Regions from separate parts of the Paenibacillus sp. FSL R7-0340 genome, predicted to be linked through region 3. Evidence: riboswitches for the same ligand, from Rfam matches in the RefSeq annotation. Region 3 holds a riboswitch; each other region holds the start of a gene.

Region 1 (10,908 bases), 4.1 Mb from region 3:
CTTTGTTCTGTCACAGCATTTCCCCCCTGCGCAGCTTCTTGTTCCGGTACAGGAGATATGCGAAGAACGGTGCCCCAACAAAGGCCGTCATCACGCCCAGAGGAATTTCCGTGGGGGCTAACAACGTGCGAGCCGCCGTATCTGCCCAAGCCATAAAAATAGCTCCACCGAGCGCAGATAATGGAACAATCATCCGGTAATCAGGCCCTGTCACCAGACGAATGATATGCGGTACAACGAGTCCCACAAAGCCAATCACTCCACATACCGAGACAGCGGCTGCTGTCAGCAGCGTGGAAATGATCAGAACAGATAGCTTCGTCGCATCTACATGAACTCCCATGTGAGCCGCCTGACGTTCACCCAAAGCCAAAATATTCAGCACACGTGCCCGGTTCCATAGAAATACCAGTCCTATGACCACATAAGGTAAAAGGATTCCTGTATATGACCAACCGCGCAGGCTAAGACTTCCCATCGTCCAGTACAATATTTCATTGACCGTCTCCTTCGACATGGCTGTCAGAAAGGAAACAACCGCCCCCAGAAAGGATTGCATCACCACACCCGACAAAATGAGACTTTGTGTCGGAATTTTTCCACCTTCCCGTGCCAACGTCAGCACCATCCACAGCGTCAGCATTCCGGTCGTAAATGCCACTAGCGGCAGCGTCCATATGCCAACAAATGAAAATTGAAGGCCCCAATAAATCAGTACTGCCGCTCCTACCGAAGCCCCCGAGGATACCCCCAGTGTATACGGATCAGCCAAAGGATTACGCAGCACACCCTGAAATCCGGCTCCCGCCAGCGCCAGCGCTGCTCCTACCAACATTCCCAGTAACACTCGTGGCAATCTGACCTTCAAAATAATTTGCTCTGAGGATGTATTCCAATCCGGTGTAAACGTATCGCCTAACCATGGAAGGTGGTTAACCAGAATGCCCGTGATCTGGCTGACCGGAAGCTTGGCCGAGCCGATGCCAAGACAGAACAGTAGCGTCAGTAACAGCAGGACAAGACCTGTTCCTCCAAAGCCGATCAGTTTACGGTTCATTTGAAAATTTCAGGATACACGCCCTTGGCCACTTCCTTGAGACCTTCCGTTACGCGTGGACCCGGACGACTAATCAAATTATCATCCACGGCAAATACCCGGTTGTGGCGAACAGCCGATATTTGATCCCATCCACTGCGAGCTTTAATGATTTCGCCGAGCGTTTGACCAGTTTTGTCGTCCTTGACACTTTTGCTGTACAAAATCACGTCAGGGTTCGCAGCAATAATATTTTCCTCACTAATTTGGTACCACCCCTTCTGCGTGGCACCTACATTTTCGCCGCCCGCTAACGTGATCAGCTCGTCCATAAACTCGCCTTTACCAACTGTCCAGCCTGGTGAAAACTCGACGTATACCCGCAGCTTCTGCCCTTTACCGATATTTTTAATTCCTTCTTTCACTTCAGCTACATCTGCTCTCATCTTGTCAGTCACCGCTCTCGCTTCTTTCTGATGATCGGTGATTTTCCCATACAATTCGATGTTAGCCATGACATCTTCAACTGTCTTCGGTTCCGTTTTAAAAATCATAATTCCCATATCGCGCAGCTTGGTCGTAGCCTGTTCACTAAGTGATATCCCTGCAAAAACGACTTCCGGGTTAGCAGCAATGATCGCCTCTTCGTTCGGTTTCATAATACCGCCCACTTTAGGCTTTTTCGTAGCTGCTTCTGGGTAATCAGAGTAGTCGGAGACACCGACAATTTCCTTATCCAGCCCGATGGCGAACAGCGCCTCGGTTTCTGCCGGGGAGACGGAAACGATTTTATCCGGCGCTTTTTTGAATGTAAATTCCTGTCCTGTTGCATCCTTAACTGTGAGTGGGTAAACTGTTTTGCCCGGAGGCTCTTGTGCGGTTACGGTCTGTCCCGGCTGCTGTGAAGAAGTCTGGTTCTCTTTATTTTCAGCATTTTTCCCATTAGCTCCACATGCACTCAGCACAACTGCCAAAATCAGAACCAATAGACCTGTTGTCCAAACCTTTATTTTTTTTCCTGCCATGATTTGCACCCCTTCATAAAAAAATCGTTAAGAGCGTTACTTGAACATCATCAGATATCTTCTAAATCCAGCCTTCTTTTCCTATCAAAAAAACCCCGCATCCTCATATCAGGACACAGGGGTTACGTTAGCGCAGATCGTGCGCAGGCGGCAGCTTCTTTCCGCATGGACAGTCACTGCGAACACGTCATCCTTTCCTCGAAGGATTATGGTGACAGGCGGACGGGCAGGTATCCTGACTTATGGTAAAATGCATGTCCTGAAATTCTTTCATATGCTTAGTAGCACATAAAGCAGGACTAACGGGCATGTTTCCATTTACAGTGGCGGGACCGCGCCGGACTCACACCGACTTCCCTTTTAACAGCGCAGGCAAGGGAAACCATAGTTTCATCACGCTGCGCCGACCTCGTCTGCTGGATATTTGATGTAGTGGTAGTCAAGCCGTTCTTTTACTTGATGATTATAGGTTAAAAAGAGGCGGCTTACAACCCAAACAGCCTCTTTATCCGCTGGTGTCTAACCTAATGAGGAAGCATTTCTGCTATGTAATTGTGCCGTCCTGCCAGCCTCAATTGAATCCTAAATGCTTCTCCCGGCTTCGGATTCAAACTCCAAAAATCATGGCCCGGTATCAGCATGCAAGCTAACTGACGAATTACGCCACCATGCGTAACGACCAAAACAGAGGGTGGCGCAGCAGTCAAATCCATGGGTTGAACTTCCATAGCAACACGCCATTCATACAGAGAGTCAAGAAATTTCCGTAGACGATTCACAAAATCTGCCCAAGACTCTCCTCCAGGAGGGGTTATCCGTTGCGGCTCATCAATCCAAGCGCGATACAACGACACATCCTTGAGCATGTCATACGTTTTTCCATCCCACTCACCAAAATGAAGCTCTCGCAGACGTGGTTCCATCATAGGAGACGTAGTAGATAGGGAACCTCCAGACGTCAATTCTGATTCCGGCACAATGATCTGCAAGGTCTGGCGACATCGCATTAAATCGCTGCAATAGATTCGAGCAAAGGACTGCCCTTGCAATTTTTCTTGCAAAGGCTTTAATTCCTGCTCTGCTCCCGGTAGCAAACCTAAGTCGGAGTGTCCTAGATATCGACGTTCCTTGTTCCATAAGGTTGTGCCGTGACGAACTAACACGAGTTCCATGTCCCAATGCAGATCTTCTTTAGCATCATACGGCACCTTATCCTCCTGTGAGTTCGGACTTTGTGCGTATTCTACTGTCCTTTTTGCTGCTATATCTTGTTTCAAGATCATGTCACTTCCTGCTCGATCATTATTCAGTGTGTCACTCCTCACCGCACCCATCCCAAGGCAAAACAACCTGCGGCTCCTAACAAACACAATCCTACAAACATACTGGACACGGCGAACATCAACTGGATCGTATGCCGTATATCTTTCGACTCTAGCGGTCGTATCCAATCGCCCATGTATGCACGAAAGGAGCGCACGCCATGATACACATTATAGCCTCCAAGACGAATCCCCAGTGCACCGGCAACAGCCGATTCCGGGAAGCCACTGTTCGGGCTTGGGTGCAGACGAGCGTCTCGCTTGACTGTGCGCCAGCTTCTTGCAGCATCTCGCTTGTACATCCACGCCGCTACCACAAGCATTGCCGCTGTCAGGCGTGCCGGAATGTAGTTAGCGACATCATCCAGACGTGCTGAAGCCCAGCCTAAATGCAGATACTTTTCATTTTTGTAGCCAACCATGGAATCGAGCGTATTCACAGCACGATAAGCCAGCGCCAAGGGTGCTCCCCCGATCAAGGCATAAAAAAGCGGGGAAATAATCGCGTCCACGATATTTTCAGCGACCGTTTCGACGGTACCGCGTACAATCTCAGGCTCATCAAGCTGTTGCGTATCTCGCCCAACTATCATGCCCAGCTCCCGCCGTGCCGCAGCCAGGTCATCCGCCTGCAACGCTCGGTATACTGCCATTCCTGCGTCCTTTAGTCCTTTGGAAGCAATCGTGGTCGCAATCAGCACCATTTCTACGCCGACAGACAACCACGGATGAATCCAGGCAAGCAAGTGCAATAGCGCCCAGGCGAGCGTAAAGGAGCCTCCCGCCACAATGAGTGGAAGCAGTATACCCGCACGTTTCAACCCCCGGTCACTTCGGGCCTGGCGGCGAATCGCTTTTTCCAATGCTGAAATGGCATATCCCATACCGATGACTGGATGTGGCAACCACCTCGGGTCACCGATCAGCCTGTCCAAAAGATAGGCTGCCAGGATAATCAAGCTAACTGTCACGCCGCTGCTCCTCCTCCAGCACTTCACCCAATACAGACAGCAGCCTGTCGTTGGCTTCTGCATCCTTGACCGCAATTCGAAAATGGCTCGTCGTCAGTCCCGGATACATAGCACAGCTACGTATAAGAATTCCGCGTTGTCCAAGCGCCTGCTGAATCGCCGATGCGCTCCACGTACCCGGCGCCCTTGCCAGCACGTAATTGGCTTCGCCGGGAACGACACCGCAGCCCCATTCCGCCAAGGCGGTCAACAGGCGGTTGCGCTCCGTAGCAATCAGCTCCTGTGTTTGGTGCTCATATGCTTGCCCACTTCTCAAACACGCCTCCCCAGCCAGCAACGCCAATCCATTCACACTCCAGGTCACCTGTTTGGCCGTCATTCGCCGGATATAATCTGGATGAGCAATCGCATAGCCCAATCGCAAGCCAGGAATGGCATAAAATTTGGTCATTGACCGGATCAAAATCACATGAGGATAACGATCCAGCACAGGCAGTAGTGAGATTCGCCGTTCCAGCGGGATAAAATCAATGAATGCTTCATCCACCACCAGCACGGTACCCGTTTTGCCAGCCGCTTCTGCCAGTTCGCACAGCTCCTGCTTACCATATTGCACACCGTTTGGATTATTCGGCTGCCCAAGAAACAAAATATCTACCTGCTCCATGAGCTGAAGGATGTCCTCCACGTCCGCCTTCCATTGAAGCGAGGCCTTCCCGTACACCCGGTTGACCTCAGCTCCGAATTTGCCAGCCAGCTCCGCATATTCTGAAAAACACGGCTCCACTGTACCCACACGCTTAGGAGCCAGTCCCAATAGCAGGAGCGCCATACTTTCAGCCGCTCCGTTTCCGATACTTAGCGACTCCGGTGGAACATGCAGTCGCCGTGCGAGCATATTTTTAAAATTCCGATGCCCGGGGTCTGGATAGCGAATCACAGTGTCAAATGAGTGTTGCAGCGCCTCAAGCACCTCCGGCGGTGGACCAAGCGGATTAATATTTGCACTAAAATCTACAAAATCAGCAGCAGCCCCGCCGAATGTCGCCGCAGCTGTTTCCCTGTCACCGCCATGACCGTAAACCTCTATCATTACCTCTCATCCTTTCCGGCCGTTCCCAATCATTTAGCTCCATTATGAGGCTGCTTTTTGCGTCCCGTCAATGCAAATGAGCTTTTGTGTACATGGCTCACTTGGGTTACAATAGAAGGAGGCACACATAAATTACACAGTTTATATACGGAGGAATGGACATGCTGTTCATCGACAACCAGGGCATACACGATCCAGCCATTAATCTTGCTATTGAGGAATACGCGCTCAAGCATCTACCGCTGGATGACAGCTATTTGCTGTTTTATATTAATGAGCCTTCTATTATTATAGGCAAGCATCAAAATACTATTGAAGAAATCAACGCCGAGTTTGTTAGAGATAACAATATTCAAGTCGTTCGTCGCCTGTCCGGCGGTGGGGCTGTATATCATGACCTCGGTAATTTAAATTTCAGCTTTATTACCAAGGATAACGGGGAGTCCTTTCATAATTTCCTCAAATTTACGCAACCTGTTATTGATGCCCTGCGCCAAATGGGAGTAGAAGCTGAAATGACAGGCCGCAACGATCTACAGGTCGGAGAACGTAAAATTTCAGGAAACGCCCAATTTGCCACACGCGGACGGATGTTCAGCCACGGTACATTGATGTTTAACCTGAATCTGGACAATGTGGCTGCATCGTTGCATGCTAATCCCGAAAAATTCAAATCCAAAAGCACTAAATCCGTCCGCAGTCGCGTGGCTAACATCAGCGAACTGATGGACAGTGAGATGACCATAGAGCAATTTCGCGAGGAACTGCTGCGTTTCATATTCGGTGCAGAATTGGATCAGGTACCTCAATATAAGCTCACCGATACCGATTGGGCCAAAATCCATGAAATATCCAAAGAACGCTACCAATCGTGGGATTGGAACTACGGTCTATCCCCCGAGAGCAATATCAAGCACACACGTAAATTTCCGGTCGGCATTATTGATATCCGCATGGATCTTAAGGAAGGCTATGTCCGTGATATTAAAATCTATGGGGATTTCTTCGGCGTGGGTGACGTTGCTGATATTGAAAATATCCTGCGTGGCAAGCGCTATGATGAAGGTGAGGTACGTCAAGCCTTATCCTCTCTCGATTTGAAGCACTATTTTGGTAATATTGAGCTGGACGATTTTGTTGGACTTGTATTTTTGGAAGACTAACCGTTACTTTTTCCCATCGTTTCAAGCCAATACTTCAGTGGTTATAAGGGGACAGGCTCTTATAGGGGCCGTCCCCTTTTCATTGCGATATTGTCATTTTGAATATTATAAGATACAATTTTAACATTGCCCCATGATAGAGATAAAGGAGAGAATACCGATATGTATAAATTAATTGCCATTGATATTGATGATACACTCATTAACGACCAGAAAGAAGTTACACCAGCGACACAACAGGCATTAGAAGCTGCTGTAGCGAAAGGTGTGGTGGTTACCCTCGCTACTGGACGAGCTTATGCCTCTGCACATAAAATTGCTCGTCAGACTGGTTTGAACGTGCCAATCATTACGTACCAAGGAGCTTTGGTTAAAAACCTGCTGGACGAAAACGTGCTGTATGAGCGTTATGTTCCACTCGTGGCTGCACGTCGCCTGTATGAATTCTGCGTAGAACGCAATCTGCATCTGCAAACGTATATAGATGACAAATTGTACACACGTGAAGATAATCAGAAAATCAAAGATTACACAGAACTGAACAACACGGAATATTTTGTAGAGCCTGTATTCAGTAAAGTTATAGAGCAACCGGCTCCTAAACTGCTGATCATCGACGAGCCGGAAGTGTTGGATGAATTAATTCCTGAACTTCGCGAACTGCTTGGCAATGAAGTTCACATTACAAAATCCAAGCCTCATTTTCTGGAAATTATGCATCATGAAGGCACCAAGGGCCATGCGCTTACCTTCCTTGCAAACCATTTTGGCTGTGAACTGTCGGAAACGATTGCTATCGGCGACTCTTGGAACGACCATGAAATGCTTGAATGTGCTGGTCTCGGCATAGCGATGGAGAATGCCATTCCTGATTTGAAAAAGCTGGCTGATTACATCACTCGTAGCAATAACGAAGACGGTGTAAAACACGCCATCGACAAATTCGTACTCAATGTTGAATAAGCAAAAAGTGCCTGCTCCCATAATACTTAAATAAAGTAATACAACAACAAAGCCTCCAAACGTCGCATGATCAGTAACATACGACAGTTTGGAGGCCTTTTCTGTCAGATCATATAATAACCTGACCGCTATAAAATATCAGGCAGCAGAACGTACCTTGCGCCTGTTCACCAGACGGATAATTCCATTGTTCATAAGGATTAGTCCGGTCACAATGAGCAGCACCCCAGCCAGCATCCACCAGCTTACATGCTCTCCATACAACAACGCTCCCAAGCCCACCGCAATCGGCGGTGATATATACAGCCACGTCGTCGGAAACAGGGGATTTGTACGCTCCATGAGCCAGTAGAACAGTGTATGTGCAATCATTGAACCAAACAGGATCAGATAAAGTAAAGACCCCATGGCAGGAAGGTACTGCCACCCCTCAGAACTCCACGGTTCCGTGATCGCAGACAGTAACAGCAGCATCCATCCCCCATGGATCATTTGCGCCGCATTCAGGGCAATTGGGTTCGTTTCACGAAATACATCCATCACTCGCTTGGAATAAAGAGCTCCCCCGGAATAACACAGCTCCCCCAGCAAAATGACAAGGCATCCCGCCAGCCACAGACCACTGATCTGAACCGCCAATCCGGGCAGCACAACCAGTACCACACCAAGAAAGCTGATCATGCAGCCAACGACCGTAATCCGTGACGTTTTTTGCCGTAGCAGTACAGATTGCAAAATGACGATCATCATCGGCCCGGTAGCTGACAAAATAGCTCCGATCCCCGAGCTGACATATTGCTCTGCCCAATACAAGGCTGAAAATGTACCGAAGGTCGTTCCTGCTCCAATCAGCAACATTTCCTTACGCCATAATAACGACCATCGTACTTTTCCGGTCAGCTTCATAGCAATGAACAATATCGCCCCTGCCGCGAAAAAACGTACACCTGCCGATAGGAATGGTGGAAGTCCGGCTTCCACTCCCACTTTTATGGCCAAAAACGTTGTGCCAAAAATAAGACACATTACTGTAAACGCGATACCTATCATGATACGTCCCTCTCCCTTCAGTTGCTTTTAAGCATACAGGGGGACGAACAGAACAGATGTATAACTACAGAACAGTTGTATACGTTTTTAAAGTGCTATATAGTACAATACACAGAAAGGAGCGTGGACAGCATGGGTAAGAACAACAGCGAACTACTCTTTCCAGCCGATCATGCCTTAAAGCTGTATGAGCAGGTTATCCATTATGTAACTGTGCGGATTGATCGCGGGGATTGGCAAACAGACATGAAGCTGCCGTCCGTACGAAGCTTGGCTCAGGAGCTGGGTGTACATCGGCTAACTGTTTTCCGGGCATATCAGGAGTTGAAGCAACGGGGACTGGTCTATGTAAAAGACAAATCAGGATATTACGTTCATGCTTCCCAAGCGACTGGGCATGCAAAATATGCTGGCTACTCGGGACATTCGTCCATTGACCTCACGATTCACTCCGAATCTGCCCATGCGGCAGATGATCCGTCAGTTTCAGCCTGGAGAGGAATGGATGGACTTAGCCGCGTTCAATCGGTAAATGCGAATTTCCAGTTTTCCAAAGCGCTGATTGACCCCTCTCTCCTGCCCAACCGATTTTGGGGAGAGCTGATGATGCAGGTATTTGAAAAGCATCCAAAAGTAGCGGCCACCTATTCCGCTGTACAGGGCGATGCCGAGCTTCGGGAGGCCATGGCGCAGCATTTTAGCGTGGATAAGCATTTTGCTTTATCACCGGATGAAGTGCTGATTACCTCTGGAGCACAGCAAGCCATTGATTTAATTGCCCGATCTCTGCTCCGTACAGGAGACCGTGTATTGATCGAACGCCCTGCCTATGGCCCCGCTATGGAAATATTCCGTAGACTAGGCGCACGTCTGACTATGACTGATATTCGACCAGAAGGTTATGATATGGACCAGATTGAGTGGTGCATGAAAACGGAAAAACCACGCCTCTTTTATATGAATCCAACATTCCACAACCCGACGGGCTTTACGGTCCCCGATGAGCAGCGCAAACGACTGCCTGAACTAGCCGAGAGCTATGGCTGCCTTATTGTTGAGGATGACAGCACCTATGACATTAGCTTTGGGCAAAAGCCCCCTTCTCCGATTTTCGCCTATGATGTTTCGGGAAGCGTCGTCTACATTCGAAGTTACAGTAAATATGTCGCACCCGGTCTACGAATCGCAGCCGTGACCTGCCGACCACAGCTCATGAACAGCCTGCTGAACGTCAAAGCGTTAGTGGACAATGGATCGCCACTGCTGAATCAAAAGCTGTTTTTAGAATACTTTCAATCTCCACGTATGCAGCAGCATATTAAAAAGCTATGTATCGCGCTCCAGATTCGTAAGGAAACGATGGAAGACAGTCTCCGCGACTCCGGTTGGACGTGGACCAGCCCGGCAGGGGGACTCAACCTGTGGCTCCAGCTGCCTTCTACGTTGAAACCTAATGAATTACTTGCCAAAGGTATACAAGAGTCCGTATCCTTTGTCACCGGCAATGTGTTTGATCCCATCGGCGCAGAGGGTAAAACGCATATACGGCTGTCTTATTCATACGCCAACGAGCTACAAATCAAAGAAGGAATCTCCACACTTCTACGTATCAGTCGAACGATGTAAAGGTAAAGGGCACCTTTATTCTAACGGCAAACTCATGCCGGTGTGTGCCAAGCTAATCCCTTCCAGAAGCCCATAGTTGCGTGTGACATCCACATCATGGGACATATGTGTAAATACCGTGCTTTCAGGCTTAAGCCTTCCTATAAGCTCCTGAGCCTCCAGCATGTCATATACGGAACGGGTGGCATACTCGGCCTCCTCATGATAAAAACTCGTTCCCAGGACGAGCAAATTCAGATTGTGCAAGGGCAGAATTTCCGCCTCATTCAAGCCAATCGAATCCGAACAGTAAGCCCACGAGAAGCCGTCCTTTTCCAGACGATAAGCGTAGGCATATCCGTTCTTCCCGTGATTCACACGCCATCCCCGGATATTCCATCCGCCAAGTTGGGCTCCCTGGTCTACTGGAATAAGATCCAAGTTTCCAGAGAGCCAGGAAAATTGACGCAAGATCGTGTCAATCACTTCCTGTGGCGCGTACAAGCGACCTCTGTTCCCAGTCCAGCGACAGGCATCTGCCCATTCTGGTAATCCTCCAATATGGTCAAAATGTGCATGTGTCACAAGGATCGTAGGGATAAAACGCAGACCGCGCAATTCTAGCTGTCTGCGCCAGTCCGGGCCACAATCAATCATAAAGTCCTCCGTCTCGCTTTCGA
Region 2 (10,908 bases), 250 kb from region 3:
GCCGTTTTATTTTGGTAAGCCTGAGTTTAGCATTATGGCAGTTTGTACGATGATTATCGTCAATATTGTCAGTATGGTTGAGTCTACAGGCGTTTATTTGGCAGTAGGCAAAGCAATTGATCAGAAGGTGGAGCAGAAGCAGATCGTCAATGGTCTGCGTTCCGAGGGACTTGCGATCATGCTTGGGGGTATTTTTAACGCGTTTCCTTATACAGCTTTCTCGCAAAATGTGGGTCTGATCTCACTCACACGCGTCAAATCGCGGAACGTTATTTTTGCTGCGGGCGGTATCATGGTTGTTCTCGGTTTGCTGCCTAAGCTGGCTGCTTTAACGACAGTGATTCCTAACGCTGTGCTGGGCGGGGCGATGATCGTCATGTTCGGCTCGGTCGCTGCATCAGGCATGTCTATTCTGTCAGAAGTGGATCTGCGGAAGGAAAGCAATCTGCTGATCGCAGCATGCAGTATTGCCGTGGGCCTAGGCTCTGCCGTTCTGCCACAAATGTTCGACCAGCTGCCGAGCTTTGCCAAAATGCTGTTGCAAAATGGTATCGTTTCAGGCTCGATTACAGCGATTGTCTTGAACATCGTTTTGACGAGAAAACAAGGGGACTCGGTCAAAAGCGTGACGGTTCAGGAGGTTCCACAGAAGGTTTGATGATTAGGAATAAATAAAGATAGCCGGAGAGAGGACATATGCCTCTTTTCCGGCTTTTTGGCATGGAGTTATCCAGGGAAGATGAGCAGAGAAGATAGGCTGTGCAAACTGGTATCTATTACGGCAGGCGTCAGGCTGGCCGGAGCCAGACGCAGCACACCCAAATTGATTGAGTTTGGAGTTGGACAGCTATAACCTAACGAAGCTGCTTACATTGGTTCGCAGCCAGCGTAAGCAGATGCGCAACAGTCGCGGATCGTCAACAAGGGGGCTGCTTTATTTCCTGGATTGGGACAAGCTAAAGCAGGGGGCCAGAATTATGACTATTGGACGTGAAAGTCGTGGACGATAGAAAATATTCTTTGGAAACGTGTTGGTTTTTTTATCCTAGCAAAAATCACGGAAGATTATTCGAACCGTATGCGTTAGCAGATAGATAAAGTGAATGCCTCCCTATGCTGATACAGTAAGATTCCATACGAAATTAAATTCCAAAACCCAGAGTTTTGTGAGTGCATATGTCCGGTCTTCCAATCCTCAAATTTCGCTGTCTTGTTAATTTCATCACCCTCCGTGCTTGTCAATAAAAAGCCTGTAGTACCAAGTATTTAATTGTCCGTCACGACGAATTACAATCCTGTTTCATCATTTTTTTACTTGCCCGCTCTATTCGACATTCTTTCGTGTAACCCTGTCTAGGTATGATATAAAGTCCTTTGAACGCAATAGATCGTTCGGACGCCACAGCTCCAGTCCAAAGTAACTGAGTAGACTCGCGAGAGTCCCGCTACTTTCCGCTATAAAAAAAGAAGCCGTGTTGGTTGCAACGGCCTCTCTTTTTATTTCAATTTATTTGATATGATTAGTGCTTTTCTACTCTGAAAGCAATTCCCACAGGCTTGTCTACTCTCACATAACCTATGAAAGGATCACCTATGAATGGAGCTGGCCAATACATTCCTAATCTATGTTTTTCATATCGTGGAAAAGCACTAATAACCCATCTTTCTCCTTTAGGAACATTGATTGAATATTCATCATCTAGGCCAATATCAGCTTCTATACCAAAACCCAATGTGCCTTCTATAGCTTTAACACCACCTGTTATTGCTCCTTCCGCTTTCACTTTAATATTAGTTTTCACTGTAATTTTTGCAGCAGCAGGCCCAGTATATGTACTTACACGAATTGCATTGTTTGTATCAACCCAATAACCTAGATTTTCATGGGTTTTAACAATAGGAGTCACCCCAATGGATTGGGTACTAATTCTATCATTATTACCTTTTTCTTGATTTAAATTGTCGTAATTGACATAATAGTAATAAACATCATCGTTAACACTACTAGGATCGATATATTTGTAGACTTGTCCTTCCTTGGCCTTTATTTCATCTGTCGGTTCCCATTTTCCGGCTTCTGATTGTATCGTCGATGACAATGGATTCGGCGCATCATTTGCAGAAGCAATGGCTCCATATGGTAATAATATTGCTGTCAATGCTGCAATTATTGCTGTTTTAGTCATGACTTTGAATGGTTTCATAGTATTAAAATTCTCCTCTTCGAAAAATATTATTGGGGGCTAAGAAATGAGTAAATTTGAAAAAAATCTGTTTAAGTATTTGTCTTACGGTTTTTTGGTAGGAATATATTATTCCTTTATTCAAGGACCAACGACGACAACTTCTTCGCTTAACGGCTCATTGCAACTTTACACAGTGTCCGCATCTACTTTTATTTTCAGAACATTATCAACCTCATTTTTACTAAGTCTCCTCTCTGGAGTCGTGTATACAATTGTTTTTTTATCCATAAGAAGGAATAAGTAAATATTACCTGTAAATTTTATGTTTGTAAATAATTTTATTTAATGGATAAAATTTAAAATGAGATAGAAGAGAGCCGTATTGATCGCAACGGTCCTTTTATTAACTGACGGTTTAATAGCAAGTGCCTCCCCGTTTGGTTGTTCGTACAAAACTCTTTAGCTCCACAACTTTTCGAGCGTAAAAGCAAGCCGTCGCTTCGTCCTGGTTTACAGTACGACGCTGTGAACGACCTGCAAGATCCCTCGCTTCGCTCACTTACTAGCTAAAAAATAACTTGACTGCTAGGCACCTAAACGGCACGCTGACATGGCTTGTCAGGAAATGGTCAGTTAACAAATTAAGCCCCCGGCTAATCACCGGAGGCTTTTCAAACTCATTCTCTAAATCACTAAGGAATGTTTTACGGGTAAATTCTCTAATAGTTAAATTTGTCTCAAAGGCTGTCTGAGAAGAATCAACAATATAGTTCTTTTGTTTGGTAGCTGCCCCCAATGCTGTTATCCTTATAATAGAAATTCCACAAGGTTTGCTCACTAAATTTCCGATCAACTCTTTGGTTTTGTCGCTTTTCAAATTTTTTTCTTCCTCAATTTTTTGGAGAAGGAATAACCAACTGCTTTTTCAGGCCTTTGGAATAATGTATCTTTTTTAATAGCTTGTACAAATTGATCTGCAATCTCGCTGCTAAATTTTCGTTCTTTTAGATTCATTAAGTAGTCTGGTACAGTTTTCGGGACATCATGAGGGAGACGGAATGCCCGTCATTTCGTGCACGCAATGAATAGACATCACCTTCATTCTCGCCACATCGTTCAAATTTAAATTATTGTGCAGCATTTATTGACAAGCCTGTGACAACAAAATAAGATCGTAATGGAAAGAAATAAAGGAAGAAAACAGGTGTGAGCCGGACGACTCTATGTACGAGGTTTTGTTGAGACCATGTAGATGGTTGTTGAGCGTGTTCACTTAAAAGGGAAGTTCGGTAGATTCCGACACGGACCCGCCACTGTATACAGGCATCAGCAGGATACTGCTGGAGCTTTCAGAACAGCCACTGGAACTGTGAAGAACCGGGAAGGCCTGAAAGATGCGCCTGGAGTCAGGAGACCTGCCTGTTTTGACATCACTGTCAGACCCACGGGATGCTGGGGAGGTGGTTAGGCGTGCTGCATACGGAATGTCTGAAACCGATCCGATCCCTTCTATGTTTTTGGAGTTGGCTTCGAGGTGAGTTTTGACATTTTATAATGAAAGCATTTCTGACTGCTGATCAAGTGGTCCGGAATGCTTTTTTCGCGTTTTGCGTTAGGTTTATATGATTTTACAAGATAGAGGGGGATTCATTGAATGATTAGCAATCGTAGCAGGCGTTCATGGTTGATATGTACAGGGGTGATGCTGCTGCTGGCAGTTATGGCTCTTTCGGGATGTGCCAGCAATAAGACGTCGGATAGCTCCGGCAAGGGTGAAAACGCGTCAGCACAACAAACAGCGACAGATAAAAAGCTGGTAATGGCGTATACATGGAAACCGTCAGGCGTTGACCCGCACGGAGATAATAGCTGGGATGTGATGCGATCCGGTGCAGGTGAGACACTGGTACGTTTGAATGAAAAGCTGGAGCCTGTGGCTTGGCTGGCAAAGGAGTGGAAGCAGGATAGTCCTACAGTTTGGACGTTCAGCTTGCAGGATAAAGTCACTTTTCATGATGGAAAGAGTATGGATGCAGCAGGTGTAAAAGCGTCTTTGCTGCGCTCTATCGAGAAAAGCCATCTGGCGAAGGATTTACTGAATGTGAAGTCCATTGATGTAAGCGGCCCGCTGGCTTTGAAAATCACGACAAACCAGCCGAACGCGGCGCTGGTGTCCAATCTAGCTGATCCATCGACGATTGTACTGGATGTGGCATCGATGAAAGATGAGCAGAGCTACCCAGCGATGACAGGCGCCTTTAAAATCAAAGCATTCAACAAGGACCAATCCTTGGTCGTAGAGCGTTATGACGGATATTGGGGCGAGAAGGCACGACTGGCTGAAGCGACGATGAAGTTCATTACGGATGGGAATTCGCGCCTGATGGCGCTGCAATCCGGCGAGGTGGACGTGGCGACGGATATTCCGGTTGATAACGCAGAGGTACTGAAAAAGAACGACAAGCTACAAGTGCTGTCGGCTCCCTCCTTGCGCACCCATATGATCGTGTACAATATGGAATCGCCAGTATTCAAGGATGCGGCGAACCGTAAGGTGGTGGACAGCCTGATTCCACGCACATCGATTGTGAGCGCCGTCATGAGGGGCTTCGGTACGGAAGCAAGCAGTCCGTTCCCGAGCATTCTTCCCTTCGGTAAAGTTGAGCGTAAAGCGCTGAACGGAACGGCAGAGCAGCTGTTGACGAAGGATGGCTGGCAGAAAGACGCCCAAGGGACATGGACTAAGCAAGGCAAGCCGTTCGAGGTTACACTGCTGACTTTCCCTCAGCGTCCAGAGCTCTCCGTTATGGCTGAGGTCATCCAAAGCCAATTGCTGAAAGAGGGAATCCAGGTCAAGATTCGCAAGGTGGAAAATATCGACGAGGCGTTGACCAAAAACGATTGGGATTTTGCAATGTACAGCATGCTTACTGCTCATACAGGAGAGCCGCAATATTTTATGGACATGTTTTATTCTTCGAAAAGCGAAGCCAATGTAAGCCGGTATAGTTCCAAACCGCTAGAGAGTATTCTTAACAGCTTGAAGCTGGCGAAGGATACAGCGCAGCGTAATGCTGTGACACTACAAGCGCTGGATATCATCAATGCGGATTTGCCACAGTCGTTCATTGTGCATCCTGATAATGTGTTTGGTGTGAAAAAAGGGGTGGAGGGTTTTACACCCCATCCGATCGAGTATTACTACATTACAGCGCAATCTGATATTACGGAATAACGAGCTGCGTATCCTATGATTCGTTTTATACTGGAACGTGTGGCGCAGCTGCTCATCATTGTATTCGTTGTATCCACGCTGACTTTTGTACTGATGCGGCTCGCTCCTGGTGACCCTGCTACTATTTTGCTCACCGCGCATAATGTCCCTGCCTCTGAGGAGGCGTTGACGACGCTACGGCAGGAACTGGGCTTAAACGAGCCGCTTCATATTCAATATGTGAACTGGCTGCGAGATGTGTTCACGGGGCATTGGGGCACCTCGTATGTATCCAAGGAATCCGTGCTAGCCGAACTATGGAACAGACTGCCTGCTACTGTGGAGCTAGCTGCTGCGGGCTTTGCCGTCATGACGGTGCTTACGCTGGGGCTGGGACTGGCTGCCTCGCTAAAAATCAGCGGCCCACTGGATCGTCTGGGCAGGCTGTTTGCCCTGCTGGGATCGTCGATTCCCTCTTTTTGGCTTGGTTTTCTGTTGATCTATCTATTCTCCGTTCGCTTGGGCTGGCTCCCATCCATGGGAAGGGAGGACTGGACACATCTAGTGCTCCCAGCGCTGACTCTTGGCGCAGGTTTGGGAGCGGTGCAAGCCCGTGTACTGCGCGCTCAAATGCTGGAGCTGGGTGACCGGAATTTTGTGAAAGCAGCGAAGGCTCGAGGCTTTTCACGTATGCATATCCTGTTTTTTGAGATATTTAAGCATGCGGTTCTGCCTATGATTACACTGCTAGGTACCAATCTATCATTTATGTTGGCAGGTAATGTCATCGTCGAGACCATTTTTTCATGGCCGGGGTTAGGCAAGTATTTTATAGATGCGATTACCCAGCGAGATTATCCTGTGATTCAGGGGTATGTTATTTTTGCCGTATTTTTAATTGTAGGTGTTCAGTGTTTGGTGGATTTGGTCCAGACGGCGATAGATCCGAGGCTACGTTTGCGTTAAGGGGGAAGCTGAAAATGAAAAAGATACGGCTTTCCTTTCAAGGGAGCTTGCTGGCAGGAGGCGTACTTTTTGGTCTGATCGTGCTGCTTGGGTTATTGGCTACATGGGTCGCTCCTCATGATCCTCTTCAAGTGGATCTTTTGAACCGTCTGGCACCACCCAGTCGGAAATATCCTTTCGGTACGGATCATCTGGGTCGGGATGTGTTGTCACGGCTAATTTACGGGATTCGGACGAGCGTGCTAATCGCATGTGCAATTACTGTAGCTACGCTGTGCTTCAGTCTACCTATAGGGTTGCTCATTGGTTATGTGCGCGGACGCGTGGATCAGCTGATTATGCGGGGAATCGACGGCGTACTGGCTTTTCCTGATATTATTTTAACGGTGGCAATTGTGGGCATTTTGGGCCCGGGTTTTGTTAACATGACCCTTGCGATTATTGCGGTACGGTGGGCGGGTTATGTCCGGTATATCCGTAGTCTGGTTCAAAAAGCCTGTCAGGAGGACTACGTTCGGTATGCCCGTTTATCCGGCAATTCACACGCGCGTATACTGAGACGTTATGTATTGCCACAAGCGTTGCCGCAGTTGTTGGTTTATACGGTATGGGATATCGGACGCGTGGTGCTGATGATCGCGGGGCTATCCTTTCTTGGACTGGGTGTACAGCCGCCCAAGCCAGAGTGGGGCGTGATGCTGCATGATGCAACCTCATATTTTCAGGTGGCTCCGCATGTCATGATTTTCCCGGGCTTGGCGATTATGCTATTCGTACTTGCCTGCCAGCTTTTGGGCGACCGCTTTTCGGAAAAGGGGGCGGCCAAATAGTGGGAGATCAAATAGCCCTTGGGGGCAAGGATACGATAGAACAAGTGGCAGGGCGAAAACCGTTGTTACACGTGGAACATTTGGAAATCTGCCGCACAGGCGTAGGAGCAAGCGGAAGTGGGAGCAAACCACTGCTGCGGGATGTGAGCTTTTCCATATATTCAGGGGAGATTGTGGCCCTGACCGGACCGAGCGGATGCGGCAAGAGTCTGACCGCACACGCAATCGCAGGCATGCTGGAGCCAGGTATCGGTGTTACGCAAGGGCGTATCTACTATAACGGGGAAGACATTCTCCCGTTCCAGGAACGGCGCTGGCAAAGGCTGCGCCGAGAGGATATTGCCCTGCTCATTCAACAATCGCTGAGCGGGTTGAATCCGATCCGGACTGTCCGCGCCCAGCTGATGGATACGCTTAGACTGTACGGGCGGCGTTGGATGCCGCACGACCAGATGGAGCCGGGGCACGCTGATGCAGCCCCATCCCACACTGCACCGAAGCAAGTCCACCCACTGGGCGTGCTGCCACGGATGCGGCAGATGCTGAGTCGTGCCACGGAGATAGCCAGAGGAGGCGCTACTCCAGTGCGGGAGGCCTATTTGCGCTCTCTGCTCCGCAAGGTTGGGTTTGCAGATCCTGAGCATATTTTGTCGTCATATCCTTTTGAACTAAGCGGAGGCATGTGTCAAAGGGTGCTGCTGGCTGCAATGTTAAGCTCCGGTCCGAGCCTCTTTATTGCCGACGAGCCTACTACGGCGTTGGATGTTATCAACCGCGACAAGGTTTTGGCATTGTTGCAACAATTGAGAGAAGACTTTGATCTCACCATATTGTTGATTTCACATGATCGCCAAGGTATGAGCCGCATAGCAGATCGAGTGTTGGAGATGAGCCCGGAAGGAAGGATGCACCAGTGATGCTGGAATTGAAGAATGTGACCAAAGCATACCCTGTCCGCAAACGGAGAAAAGGCTGGTTCAGCACGCAAGATAGCGAGCAGGCCGTGAAGAAGGTGAGTCTGGAGTTACGGCAGGGGGAGTGTCTTGGATTGGTTGGAGAAAGTGGAAGTGGCAAAAGCACGCTGGCACAATGTATTCTAGGGCTGGAGTCGTTGACCTCAGGGGAGATTTGGCTGGATCATCAGCCTATACATTTCGAAAAGACGAAGGACGTTCAGCTGTACAAGCGAATCCAGTTGGTTGCACAGGATTCGTCCTCCTCATTGCATCCTCGTATGACCATTCGAGATATTTTAATGGAGCCGATCCACAACTATTTTCCTGAGCGAAAAGCGCAGGCGCTGGATATTTGTCTGTCTCTATTGGAATCAGTAGGATTGGAGGCTGACAGTCTGGAAAAATACCCAGCACAGCTGAGTGGCGGGCAAAAACAGCGGGTATGTATTGCCCGAGCGTTGGCGGTGGAGCCGGATATTATCTTGTTCGATGAATCGATCGCCAATCTGGATACGACAACGCAGTCTTCTGTACTGGACATGCTCAAAAGAATGCAGATGGAACGTCAGTTGTCCTACCTATTCATCACTCACGATCTCCAATCTACTCGCCAGTTTTGTGATCGAGTTGCCGTCATGGTTCAGGGGGAGATCGTGGAAATCTTTAAGGAATGGGATGAAGACTTGTTACAGCATGAGTACACGCGTACTCTGTTTCAAGCGTTGGAGAATTAAGCCATAAATTTAATATTATACAAATTTAAAATAAATAAGAGGATTGCTTGTCGAATATTGTTGACAAAATAGAACGTGGTACCTATTCTAAATATGATTATGATAATCATTATCACATATATAGAAAAGGGGAAATACATTGATGTCCGTTCGACACCGCAAGACTGCCACCCTTATGTTGGTGGCGCTCCTCTTATTATCCGTTGTTTTGGGCTGCGCGAAGCAGGAAAAAACCCCTGCATCCACCTCTACTGACGGAGCTGCCAATGAAAAGTCGATCACGCTATCGTGGCCGCGTGACATTGGTACGATGAATCCTCACGTATACAATCCTTCCCAACTTTTTGCACAATCCATGGTCTATGAGCCGTTAGTCAGCTACAAGCAAGGAGGCAAGCTGGAGCCTGCTTTGGCTGAATCCTGGACTATTTCCAAGGACGGCAAAATATATACGTTTAAGCTGCGCAAAGGTGTGAAATTTTCGGATGGAACGCTATTTAATGCGACCATTGTCAAAAAGAACTTTGACGCTATTATGAAAAATGAGAAAACGCACAGCTGGCTTGGTATAGTAGGCGTTCTCGACAAAACTGAAGCTGTAGATGACAGCACCTTCCGAATGACGCTCAAAGAGCCATACTACCCAGTGCTTCAGGATTTGTCTGTCGTTCGCCCGTTCCGTTTTCTGGGTGAAGCTGGGTTCCCGGATGATGGAGATACGTCCAAAGGAATCAAGAAACCTGTAGGTACAGGACCTTGGATGCTGGATGAATACAAGCAAGATGAATATGCAACCTTTAAGCGTAATCCGAACTATTGGGGTACTGCACCGAAGGTGGATAAAATTACGGTAAAAATCATTCCCGATGGCGAAACCCGTGTAATGGCCTTTGAAAAAGGCGACCTGGATCTGATTTATGGAGAGGGTGTCATTAGTCTGGATGCTTTCAAACAGCTTCGCGACACGAATCAGTATGTTACCACGCTGTCCGAGCCTGTAGGTACAAGAAGCCTGTTACTCAACTCATCCAATCCCAAGCTGGCAGACCTTCGGGTACGTCTGGCACTCCAGCATGGCTTTAACAAGCAGGCAATGGTGGAAGGTGTAACCTCGGGGCTGGAGGAAACAGCGGATACGGTTTTATCCAAAAACTATCCGTATACGAATGTAAACTTACAGCCTGTTGGCTATGATGTGGAAAAATCCAAATCGTTGCTGGATGAGGCTGGCTGGAAGCTGCCCGCAGGCGGTACAGTACGGGAAAAAGACGGACAACAGCTGGATTTTGAGCTGATTTTTGATAAGACTGATCCGATCCAAAAGGCGATGGCTGAAACCATTCAGGCTGAATGGGGAGAATTGGGTGTCAAAGTGAACCTGACCGGACTGGAGCTGACGGTTCAAATCAAGCGCCTTAGATCCAACCAGTTTGATCTGTACTTCTGGTACAACTATGGTGCGCCTTATGATCCGCACTCCTTTATTAATGTCATTTCCAAGAAGAGCTTCGGAATTTCCGAGGTGCTGAGTGCCCTTCCGATGAAGAAAGATCTGGATCAGCAAGTACACGAAGCGCTCTCATCGACAGATGAAACCAAGCGTCAAGAGCTGTATGCTTCGATTCTGAAGACGCTTCAGGAGCAATCTGCCATTGTGCCTATTTCTTATATTAAGAAAACGGCAGTGTACCAGAAAAAGATTACAAACTTTGTATTCCCGGCTAATCGGGATGAAAATCCGTTTGAGGGAATTGAAATCGGAAAGTAGCTGAAGCCGATAGGTAACGGTAGTTTACAGGATAGGAGGACAACTCATGATCAGCTATATCGGGAAGCGAATGGTAGCGGTCATTCCTATTGTTCTCTTTGCCACCCTCGTTACCTTTGCACTGATTCATATTTCACCAGTTGATCCGGCCGAGGCCTATTTGACGGCTGCTCATATTTATCCTACTCCAGAGATTCTGGAGCAGAAAAGACATGAGTTCGGGCTGGATCAGCCTTTGCTGACGCAGTATATGC
Region 3 (10,908 bases):
GCATCTAACGGAGAGCGGGATAGCAGTAGTCAGAAAGAAAGCCAGCATGGAGGCAGAACAGGACACGACCACTTATAAGATTACTGTATTTATCGGAAAAGTAATTCTTATTTGTCTTTTACCCCTCTGATTGTATACTTGGTAGAAAGAAATACGACTTCTACAAGGGAGGCAACAGAATGGCACAACGCATGGCAGGTAAGAGAGTCGCTCTTGCTGGTCCCCGTAAAGCAGAAGAAATGGCGCTGCTAGTTGTGAAGATGGGGGGTGAGCCAGTACAGCGCCCGGCCCAGGGCACCGTTTTTTTGGATGATATCGAGCTGCGCAACGCTGTTGTATCGTGGGTGAAGCACCCTCCGGACTGGTACATCTTCACGACAGGTATGGGGCTGGATGCCTTGTTCGATATGGCAGAGGATATGGGCGTGGCCGAGCAGATTATGGAGTTGCTGCAATCCTCCAACATTGCAGCGCGGGGCTACAAGACGGTCAATGGACTCAAAAAGCGTGGCTTTACGCCAGCAGTACGAGACGAGGACGGAAGTTTGATCGGATTGACAGGAGCTTTCGCCCCATACGATCTGAAGGGGAAGGAAGTATTGTTGCAACTGCATGGCGATCCAGCTCCACGGTTGGTAAAGTGGCTGGACGAGCAGGGGGCAGTGACCCGCCAGGTACTTCCTTATAAGCATATCCCACCTGAGGAAGCAAAATTGCAGACGTTACTGGAGGATGTTATCCATCGTAATGTTGATGCTGTTACGTTCACAAGTGGTCCGCAAATCCGATTTTTGGCCCAATATGCCAGAGAGCAAAATCGAATCGAGGATTTACTGGAAGCTTTTCGTGAGGATGTGATTGCTGTATCCGTAGGGAAGGTGACTGCACAGTCCATAGTGGAAGAAGGGATTGACCGAGTCGTGTTTCCAACCGAAGAGCGCATGGGCGCGATGATGGTGGAGTTGGGTAAATATTTTGAACATAACGATTCGGTGCATGGCTGTGGTCTGAAGATCGTGAATGGTCATTGAAATGAGATAGAAATTATAAATGCAGTATGCTAAAAAATGAACTTATATTTTGGGATACAGAGTAAAATAAAGATAAGGGCCTACGAGGTCTTTATCTTTTTTTGTTGGACATGCATCGACAAAGATTTTTGTTATAGCGAAAATGTTTATCTAATATAATGAATAAGTTTCGATGCATGATACTTAGGACAGGAGCTGAGACGTTAATGAATTCTATTTGCGTATTTGCCGGGTCCAGACCTGGACATTCATCGGTATATGTTGAGGCTGCAGGCAAGCTGGGGGAAGCCATGGCTCGCCATCATATCCGTCTGATCTATGGTGGATCTAGCAGGGGGCTGATGGGAGAGGTGGCGGATGGAATGCTGGCGGGTGACGGTCAGGTCACTGGCATTATGCCCACCCTGTTATTTGATGCAGAGATCATTCATCGGGGAGTTACCGAATTTATTGAGGTAGCAAGCATGCATGAGCGTAAAGCGGCAATGAGCGAGATGGCCGATGCGTTTATCGCTCTTCCGGGTGGCTTGGGAACCTTCGAGGAGCTATTCGAGGTATTGTGCTGGGCGCAAATCGGGATTCATCGCAAGCCCATTGGGCTGCTGAATGTGAATGGATATTTTGACCCGTTAGTAGAAATGGTGCGTCATAGCGTGCAAGAAGGGTTTACCGGGGCCGAGCACCCAGCGTTATTAAGTATCTCTGCGGACCCGGACGAATTGCTACATATGTTAAAAAATAAAGCAGAGAACTTGAAATAAAGCGTTTTTCGTGCTTGCACAACTGATTGAGGCAAGGTTATGATAAGACCCATAATCAAATAGCGGACAGACAAGGTGCCTTTGCGGTTGAGCAAAGGGTAACAGGGAATCGGGTGCAAATCCCGAGCGGTCCCGCCACTGTAAGGAAGAGGATTTTTTAAAATGGTCACTCGTGAAAAACGGGGAAGACGAAAGAATCCGTTGATGCCAAGCCAGGAGACCTACCTTGATCTGTATGCACCGTTAACCTTCGCGGAGAGGATGGGTGTACGAAATCAGGAAATCAGGCACACGTTGCTTTTTCCATGTTGGCTAGAGGTTTGCGTGGATATGAACGTGCAGCAGCGTTTGAAGCGTAAACAGTCAGATGGAAAACAACGGCAGGCTGGAGGAAGACAAATAGTGTCTTCTTACGCTGTTTGTTCGTCTGATGAGAGATGCGTACATAGAAACCCCATCCGGGCAGGATGGGGTTTTTTTGAGTTACACGATGTGCATAAATCATTGAAATAGATAGCATAGCTGCCCTGAAAAGGATGAATAGGAGGAGCACGATGAGCCCATTAGGAAAATTGCTGGTGATTGGATTTGGACCAGGAGATATGGAACATATCACAAAACGGGCGCTGGATGCGCTGGCCGAAAGTGAGGTCATTATCGGCTACAATACCTACGTTGATTTGATCCGTCCGTTGTTGAACGGACAGGAGATTGTACGCACAGGAATGACAGAGGAAGTGAGCCGTGCACAGGAGGCGGTTCGCCAAGCAGAGATGGGCAAGAAGGTAGCTGTCATTTCCAGTGGAGATGCGGGAGTCTATGGTATGGCAGGGCTGGTGTATGAGGTGCTGATGCAAAAAGGCTGGCGACGCGAGGACGGGGTTGAGGTAGAAGTCGTACCGGGGATCTCGGCTATTCAGTCCTGTGCATCACTGTTGGGGGCGCCAGTTATGCATGATGCGTGCACGATCAGTCTGAGTGATCATCTGACCCCATGGGAAACGATTGTGAAGCGCGTAGAAGCAGCGGCTTCGGCCGATTTTGTGATTGCATTATACAACCCGCGCAGTGGTCGGCGTACCCGCCAGATTGTGGAGACGCAGTCCATTTTGCTGCGTTACCGCGATCCGCAAACTCCAGTCGGGTTGGTGAAAAGTGCTTATCGTGAACGTCAGCAAGTTATTGTAACGACGCTGGAAGATATGCTGAACCATGACATTGGGATGCTGACGACTGTAATCATCGGCAATTCCTCGACGACGGTGTATGACGGCTTGATCGTGACTCCGCGCGGATATCAGCGCAAATACACATTAGATGCGACCGAGCAGGCACTCAAGCCGCATCAGCGTCTCCGCACGGAAGCGGAGCCGTGGTCGCTGGGCGCACAAGAGGATACACCGCAGGCAGGCGCAGCCCCGACTAAGCCCGCTGGACCCTCCGCGAGCGGCGCTGCGGTTGCGACGCAGGCACGCCCGCAAGCGATGGCTGCCGTGCAGGCAACGACTGCTGTGCAAACCGGCGCAGCCCCGGCATCGCTGGCGGCAGAGGCACTAAGCCGCCTCGCTGTAGGCGGCAAGCTGCCTGGCGCAGCCAACGCTCGCTGGAGCGGGCAAGCGCCTACCGCCGAGAGCACCGCCGGAACGTTAGCGGTGGCCGGAGCGGGGGCCGCGTCCGGGATGGCGACAGGCGGCTTTGGCAAGCCTGCGCTGTTTGAGGTGGGCGTTTCCCCGGGTGTGGGAAACAAGAAGTTCACCGCTCGTCAGATGGCGCTGCTCGCCGAGGTAGCGGGTGATGACGGCGAGCTGGAATACACGCCAGATCATCAGATCGTGCTGCGCGTGCCGTGTGCAGACCCCGAGGAACTGGTCGGACGGCTGCGGGATGAACGATTCATTGTCATGCCGATTGGCGATGTGTTTAAGGTGAAGGCGTGCGACTTCTGCAATATGGAGAAGGATGACGCTGTGCCTGTGGCTGAGCATCTACAGGTTGTACTTGGCGGATTACAGGCACCCAAGGAAACGAGTATTGCTTTGAACGGATGCGGTATGGCCTGCTATGGAGCGGTGCTGGAGGATATCGGAATCGTCTATCGCAAGGGAGGATACGACCTCTTCCTCGGTGGCAAAAAATTCGGTCGCAATGCTCATGCCGCTCAGCCCGTAGCGGAAGGGATTCCGGGCGATCAGATTACTGATATCGTGGAGAACGTCATTGCTGAATATAAGGAAAAAGGGCATCCGAATGAGCGTTTTCATAAATTTTTTAAACGTGTAGGCGTCGTTGCGGGTTTCCGGCATGAAGATGCACCAGCAACGGTAGAAGTGAATGCGGTTTGTGGTGATTAATGGAATGAAGGCCTGATGAACTGGATACAAGCATATATATAAAATAGGGCGTCATGCAGGTTATCCCTATTAAAGAGGAGGAAAAAACAGCAGTGGATGCAATATTGTTGGTTGGACATGGAAGTCGGGACCCGGAGGGGAACCAGGAGCTGCTGGAATTTGCACAGGCAGTGGCAGACCGGGTACCGGATATGTGCGTGGAAACCTGTTTCTTGGAGTTGGCACGTCCCAGCATTGCTGAAGGGATGCAAACATGTGTGGAGAAAGGGGCGACGCGTGTCGTTCTTATTCCGATTATCTTGTTCGCAGCGGTACATGCCAAAATTGATATTCCGATGGCTATTGATCGGGCAAAAGCAAAATATCCGCAGGTGGAATTTGTATACGGACGCCCGATTGGTGTTCACGAGAAAATCGTCAGCATTCTGCAAAGCCGCTTGAAAGAGGCCCGTCCGGTTGCGATTCCAGCGGGAATGAATAGCGCTGTAGAGGCATTTCCCGAGGTATCCGACGAAGAAACGGCGGTACTTGTGTTAGGACGCGGAAGTAGCGATCCAGATGCGAACAGTGACTTTTTCAAAATCACCCGTATGCTGTGGGAGCAGCTTTCTTATACGTGGGTAGAGAGCAGCTTTATCGGTGTGACGCAGCCTTCTTTTCCCGATGGATTGGAGCGTTGTGTACGATTGGGGGCCAAAAAGATTATCGTGCTTCCCTATTTTCTGTTCACGGGTGTGCTGATTAAGCGCATCGGAGAAATGACCCAGGAATTTGCCGAGGCTCACCCTACATTACAAGTGGAGATGGGCGGATATTTTGGTTTCCATCCCCAATTGATTGAACTGGTGCTGGAGCGAGCTAAGGAAGGCTTGTTTGGCAAGGTTACGGCCAATTGTGATAACTGCCAGTTCCGTCTGGAGGCGCAGGAGCACCACCATCATCACCACGATCATGACCACGATCACCATCATGAGCATGAGCACGACCATGAACATCATCATCATGCACATGAGCACGATCATCATGATCACCATACACACAGCCACGATCACACTCATGAGCATGTCCATGCTCACAGCCATGATGACCATGATCACCATCACGAGCATTCACATACGCCATCTGTAGTGAACGGAAGCGGGCAGGTGAAGGGCTCATGATATTCATGCTATGCGGAACGAGCGACGCTCGGGAATTGGCGCTGCAAATCCGTGACAATGGCTTCAGCGTATTGACCTCGGTCGTAACCGAAAGCGCGGCAGCCAGCTTGTCCGAAGTGGGACTAGACGTACGTACAGGACGAATGACAGCCGATGAAATGGCTGCAATGATTCGGGAGCAGGGAATACTGGCCGTCGTTGATGCCAGTCATCCTTTTGCAGAAGAAGCACATGCGAATGCGATGACAGCCGCTCGCGTATCCGGAGTTCCTTATATTCGCTACGAGCGAACGGGACTGGTATATGACAATCATCCGTTGCTCCACATCGTGTCTTCCTATGAAGAGGCCGCATTAGAAGCGAAGCAACTCAAAGGCTCTGTAATGCTTACGACAGGCAGTAAGACGCTCGGCACGTTCACCAAGCATTTACTCGGAGACCCGGAGATTCGTCTGGTTGCACGCATGCTGCCGCGCTTGGACAATATGGAGAAATGTAGCGAACTGGGCATGGAGCAAAAGAATATTATTGCCATGCAGGGACCCTTTTCCCGCGAGATGAATGAAGCATTGTACAAGCACTATGGCACGACCGTGATGGTCACCAAGGAAAGCGGACGCACGGGAGCAGTGGATGAAAAGGTTCAATCTGCATTGGAGCTGGGGATTCACGTACTTTTGATTTCCAGGCCGGAAGTGGAATTTGGCACAGTATTTGATCATTTCGACGGAGTCATCGACGCATTGCGTATAGACAAAGAGGAGTCTGTGCTTTAAGACATAAGCCTATGAAGTTGGTCGGTCCAGTCAATCCGATGAATTCAGAACGATTTCTGGCATGTATTTAAAATATAGTCATCTTAAAATGTGCAGTTTTTGTGTAGAGGTGTTTGTAACTCCTTAACATGAATGTTATTTTCCCTATATAAGACGAACTTGAAAAATGAATATAAAACGGAGTAGTCGGAATGGTGCTGTACAAGCGTAGCGGTCGCTTTTGTCCCCGGATTTCTACGCTGATCATAAGTTTTATTCAAGGAATCCGGGGGCGGTGGCGATGGGAAGCACCATCCGACTGCGTAGTGGAACAATAGGTAACTTTAATGTTCTAAGCTAATTTAATTTTCTAATTTTCCATAAGGGAGTGGTCGATACGATGGATTTTAAAACAGATTTCAAACCGCTAACGGTACAGCCGCAGGAGATTGAAGGCAAAAGCTTCGAGATGATCACTGAAGAACTGGGAGAGCATCCTTTTACAGCAGAGCAATATCCCGTTGTACAGCGTGTCATTCATGCATCTGCTGATTTTGAGCTGGGCCGCAGCATGGTGTTTCATCCAAAAGCGATTGAAGCCGGGGTTGCAGCTATTCGCGCAGGACAGCAGGTAGTGGCGGATGTGCAAATGATTCAAGCTGGGCTGAGCAAGGATCGTATCCGTCAATTTGGTGGGGATGTGCATGTGTACATATCTGACCCTGACGTCATGGAAGAAGCGAAAAGGCTGAATACGACACGCGCCATTATTTCGATGCGCAAAGCGATTCAGGCGGGCGAAGGCGGTATCTATGCCATTGGTAATGCACCGACAGCGTTGTTGGAGTTAATTCGTCTGGTGAAAGAAGGAGCAGCTAAGCCCGGACTGGTAATTGGCATGCCCGTAGGCTTCGTCTCGGCGGCAGAATCCAAGGACGAGCTGCGCAAGCTGGATATTCCGTTCATTACGAATATTGGACGCAAGGGCGGCAGTACAATTGTCGTAGCAGCATTGAATGCGATCTCCTTAATGGCTGTCCGCTAGATGCGGTTGTCCGTTTGCTGTATCATGAAATGAATTGGAACATGATCAGCAGAAGAGGTTAAGGAGGAATTGACATGGAAAAGGAAGCGGCGTCCGTCGACAGGCCCAAACGGATGAAAAGCGGTGAAGCTCCCGCACCGGACAAGCCAATGCGGTCAGGCTTTACGACTGGAGCTTGTGCGGCTGCAGTGGCTAAAGGAGCGGTACAACTGCTCATCACGGGCATTCCGCCGAAGGAAGCAGTGATATCGCTGCCCGCGGGCTTTGATCATGCGTTTGAGCTGATTGAGCCTGTGTTGGACGCGGACGAAGCTTCCTGCACGACGATCAAGGACGGTGGCGATGACCCAGATGCCACGCATCAGGCGAGAATTAGCGCCTCTGTTAGCTGGCGCGAGGAGCCGGGCATTGAGCTGGACGGTGGCATCGGCGTGGGGCGGGTAACGAAGCCCGGTCTGCCTGTGCCTGTCGGGGAAGCAGCGATTAATCCGGTGCCGCGCCGGATGATTACGGAGGCAGTGACAGGCGTGCTTGAAGAGCACGGATCGGCCAAAGGTGTCCGTGTCGTCATCAGCGTACCGGACGGTGAAGAAATTGCCAAGAAAACGTTGAATGGGCGACTTGGCATTCTTGGCGGTATTTCCATACTAGGCACGCGTGGTGTGGTCGTTCCGTTTTCCACGTCAGCTTATAAAGCCAGTGTCGTGCAGGCCATATCGGTTGCGCAAGCGATGAACTGCCAGGAAATAGTCCTGACCACGGGTGGCAGCAGTGAAAAATATGCCATGCAAATGTACGATCAGCTGACGGAAGAGGCCTTTATTCAGATGGGGGATTTTGTCGGCTTTGCCATTAAGCACGGGAAACGGCTGGGAATGAAAAAGATTATTCTCGTCGGTATGCCCGGCAAGCTGTCGAAGGTAGCTCAAGGTGTCATGATGGTTCACTCCAAGAGCGCACCGGTGGACTTTGGCTTTTTGGCTGAGGTCGCGCGTGAAGCAGGTGTGGACGAGTCGCTTGCAGCGGCAGTGGCAGAGGCGAATACAGCTACGCAGGTGGCAGATATGATGACCGAAGCGAATGCGCTGAGCTTTTTTGAAAAGCTGTGTACCTATGGATGTCAGCATTGTCTGGACCATGCAGGTGGTGGAATTGTCGTGGAAATGGTACTGGTAACGATGAAAGGGAACGTGCTGGGGAGGGCGAGAGTCGGTGAGTAGAGTGATTCGTGTCATTGGTATCGGTGAAAATGGAGCGGCAGGTCTGTCGCAGGAGACGCTGGAGCACATTGAGCGTGCCGACCTGCTGGTTGGTGGAGAACGCCAGCTAGCCTTTTTCAAGGCATTCGCAGGGGAAAAACGAACATTAAAGAGCGGCTTATCTGCCGTGGTAGAAGAATTGGGACGGTTGCGCAATGACAAGGATATTGTCGTGCTTGCGTCAGGCGATCCGCTTTTTTTTGGAATTGCAGGTTATTTGTCTGCCAAGCTGGGGGCTGAACATCTGGATATTTTGCCGCATCTCAGCTCGGTTCAGCTGGCGTTTGCGCGTCTCGGTGAAAGCTGGCAGGATGCGGTGCTGGAAAGCGTACACGGCCGTCCGATGACCGGATTGGCGCAGCGGATCGACGGACAGAACAAGGTCGCGCTGCTGACGGATGACCGAAATCATCCCGCCACAGTCGCTGCCTATTTGCTGCATTATGGCATGACGGAATATGATGCCTTTGTCGGCGAGCATTTGGGCGGACCGGATGAGGCGTATCAGCATTATACGCTGGAAGAGATGGCACAGAGAACGTTCCAACCATTGAATGTGGTTATTTTACGCCGCCGTAAGGGCGAAGACGTGCCTGCAATTCGTCGGGGATTTGGCTTCGAGGATGCGGAATTTCACCAGCGCAAGCCGGAAAAAGGGCTGATCACGAAGCGTGAAGTACGCGTATTCAGCTTGTCCGAGCTGCGTCTGACCGAACGAAGCATCGTATGGGATATCGGCGCAGGCTCCGGCTCTGTAGCGGTGGAATGTGCGCGGCTGGCCAGGTATGGGCAAGTATTTGCCATTGAGAAGAATGAAGGCGATCTGGCTAATGTCGAAGCAAACAAAATCAAATTCCGTACCGATTTCCCGGTCATTCATGCCAAAGCGCCTGCCGGATTGGAAGATCTGCCAGACCCGGATGCGGTGTTTATCGGTGGGAGCGGGGGAGAATTGGCTGAGCTGATTCGTCTGTGTGCTTCCCGTCTACGTAAGGATGGACGAATTGTAGTGAATGCTGCAACGATTGAGACGTTGCATGACGGTATGAAGGCGATGCAAGCAGCAGGACTCGATACTTCGGTGACGTTACTGCAAACAGCGCGTAGCAAGCCGATTTTGAATATGACTCGTTTTGATGGACTCAATCCGATATATGTTATTACAGGACAGCCGGTGGTGGACGTGGCTGATGAAGTTTCAGGGGAGTAAGCTGGTAATTCAAGAGGGGGAGAGAGACAGCATGAATACAGCGGCAACAGGAACACTTTACGGCGTAGGCGTGGGGCCGGGTGATCCCGAGCTGATTACAGTCAAGGCGTATCGCATGATTCAGGAATGTGCAGTTGTGGCTTATCCGAAGAAACGCCGGGGAGGTAAGTCGTATGCTCACGAGATCGTGGAGTTGTACGTCAACCCGGAGGAAAAGGAGATGCTGGGACTCATTTTTCCAATGACCAAGGACCCGGTTGTACTGGAGCGTGAATGGAACAAAACGGTGGTTGCTTGCTGGGAGGCACTGAGTCAAGGCAAGGATGTAGCCTTTGTCACAGAGGGAGACCCTAATCTGTACAGTACCTTTATTCATTTGGCACGGCTCATGAAGGATCTCCATCCTGAGGTGCCGATTGTATCTATTCCGGGCATTTCGTCTGTGTTGGGGGCGGCGGCAGCGCTGGAATTGCCTTTGGCAGACGGAGATCAGCAGGTCGGTATTATTCCGGCTACGGATGATCGGGAAGCGATGAAGCGGGCGATTGAGAATCACGATACGGTCGTGTTTATCAAGGTTGCCAAGGTGCTGGATTTGATTTTGGATGTGCTGGATGAACTCCATCTTGGGGACCGTGCTTCTGTCATTACCAAGGTCACTTCTCCTTATGAAATGGTATGGCGCAACGCACGTGAGCTGCGCGGACAGGAACTTGAATATTTGAGTTTAATGGTGGTGAGCAAATGACGTTGGAGCCCAAAGTATATATTGTAGGAGCAGGTCCCGGCGACCCGGAGCTGATTACTGTCAAAGGCTCCCGGATTCTACGCACGGCCGATGTGGTATTGTACACGGATTCACTCGTGAACGACGAGTTGATTGCCACGGCCAAACCAGAGGCGCAGGTACTGCAAAGCTCAGGCATGGACCTGGAGCGGCAGGTCGAGATCATGAGCGAGGCTGTGCAGGCTGGACGCAGTGTAGCTCGCGTACATACAGGCGATCCGGCAGTGTACGGAGCCATTTTGGAGCAGATGGTGTTGCTGAAGCAGCGCGGAGTAGCATACGAAATCGTGCCGGGCGTCAGCTCGGTCTTTGCTTCTGCGGCCGTGTTGGGTGCAGAGCTAACTGTGCCTGACCTGACGCAGACCGTCATTCTGACACGTGCCGAAGGCCGTACACCTGTACCAGATCGGGAAAAGCTGCGTGATTTGGCATCCCATCACTGCACAGTGGCCTTATTCCTCAGTGCAACGCTGGCGAAGAAGGTAGTCGTTGAGTTTCTGGCGGCAGGCTGGAGCGAGGACACACCTGTAGCGGTTGTACAGCGAGCGA

The links. Region 3 has a riboswitch for cobalamin ahead of cobJ (precorrin-3B C(17)-methyltransferase). Riboswitches for the same ligand answer to the same signal wherever they lie in the genome.
Region 1: it holds a riboswitch for cobalamin, as region 3 does, so the genes downstream of both, MKX59_RS20965 (ABC transporter substrate-binding protein) here and cobJ (precorrin-3B C(17)-methyltransferase) in region 3, are expected to answer to the same signal.
Region 2: it holds a riboswitch for cobalamin, as region 3 does, so the genes downstream of both, MKX59_RS01365 (ABC transporter substrate-binding protein) here and cobJ (precorrin-3B C(17)-methyltransferase) in region 3, are expected to answer to the same signal.

Annotation. Positions count from the first base shown of each region.
Region 1 is NZ_JBBOBY010000001.1:4,690,280-4,701,187, forward strand. It holds gene MKX59_RS20955 (ABC transporter ATP-binding protein) at 1-14, opposite strand, end outside; gene MKX59_RS20960 (FecCD family ABC transporter permease) at 11-1,057, opposite strand; gene MKX59_RS20965 (ABC transporter substrate-binding protein) at 1,054-2,061, opposite strand; cobalamin riboswitch at 2,270-2,463, opposite strand; gene MKX59_RS20970 (histidine phosphatase family protein) at 2,586-3,344, opposite strand; gene cbiB (adenosylcobinamide-phosphate synthase CbiB) at 3,383-4,354, opposite strand; gene cobD (threonine-phosphate decarboxylase CobD) at 4,344-5,447, opposite strand; gene MKX59_RS20985 (lipoate--protein ligase) at 5,609-6,610, shown strand; gene MKX59_RS20990 (Cof-type HAD-IIB family hydrolase) at 6,773-7,573, shown strand; gene MKX59_RS20995 (DMT family transporter) at 7,712-8,623, opposite strand; gene MKX59_RS21000 (aminotransferase-like domain-containing protein) at 8,756-10,249, shown strand; gene MKX59_RS21005 (MBL fold metallo-hydrolase) at 10,265-10,908, opposite strand, start outside.
Region 2 is NZ_JBBOBY010000001.1:300,293-311,200, forward strand. It holds gene MKX59_RS01345 (nucleobase:cation symporter-2 family protein) at 1-658, shown strand, start outside; gene MKX59_RS01350 (hypothetical protein) at 840-1,010, shown strand; gene MKX59_RS01355 (hypothetical protein) at 1,521-2,204, opposite strand; gene MKX59_RS01360 (hypothetical protein) at 2,749-3,063, opposite strand; cobalamin riboswitch at 3,420-3,623, shown strand; gene MKX59_RS01365 (ABC transporter substrate-binding protein) at 3,841-5,421, shown strand; gene nikB (nickel ABC transporter permease) at 5,437-6,366, shown strand; gene MKX59_RS01375 (ABC transporter permease) at 6,381-7,196, shown strand; gene MKX59_RS01380 (ATP-binding cassette domain-containing protein) at 7,196-8,113, shown strand; gene MKX59_RS01385 (ABC transporter ATP-binding protein) at 8,110-8,886, shown strand; gene nikA (nickel ABC transporter substrate-binding protein) at 9,029-10,654, shown strand; gene nikB (nickel ABC transporter permease subunit NikB) at 10,701-10,908, shown strand, end outside.
Region 3 is NZ_JBBOBY010000001.1:547,811-558,718, forward strand. It holds gene MKX59_RS02430 (GerAB/ArcD/ProY family transporter) at 1-78, shown strand, start outside; gene MKX59_RS02435 (uroporphyrinogen-III synthase) at 180-1,031, shown strand; gene MKX59_RS02440 (LOG family protein) at 1,238-1,792, shown strand; cobalamin riboswitch at 1,850-2,035, shown strand; gene cobJ (precorrin-3B C(17)-methyltransferase) at 2,347-4,143, shown strand; gene MKX59_RS02450 (sirohydrochlorin chelatase) at 4,236-5,303, shown strand; gene cobK (precorrin-6A reductase) at 5,300-6,079, shown strand; gene MKX59_RS02460 (precorrin-8X methylmutase) at 6,459-7,103, shown strand; gene MKX59_RS02465 (cobalt-precorrin-5B (C(1))-methyltransferase) at 7,178-8,323, shown strand; gene cbiE (precorrin-6y C5,15-methyltransferase (decarboxylating) subunit CbiE) at 8,316-9,572, shown strand; gene cobI (precorrin-2 C(20)-methyltransferase) at 9,604-10,320, shown strand; gene cobM (precorrin-4 C(11)-methyltransferase) at 10,317-10,908, shown strand, end outside.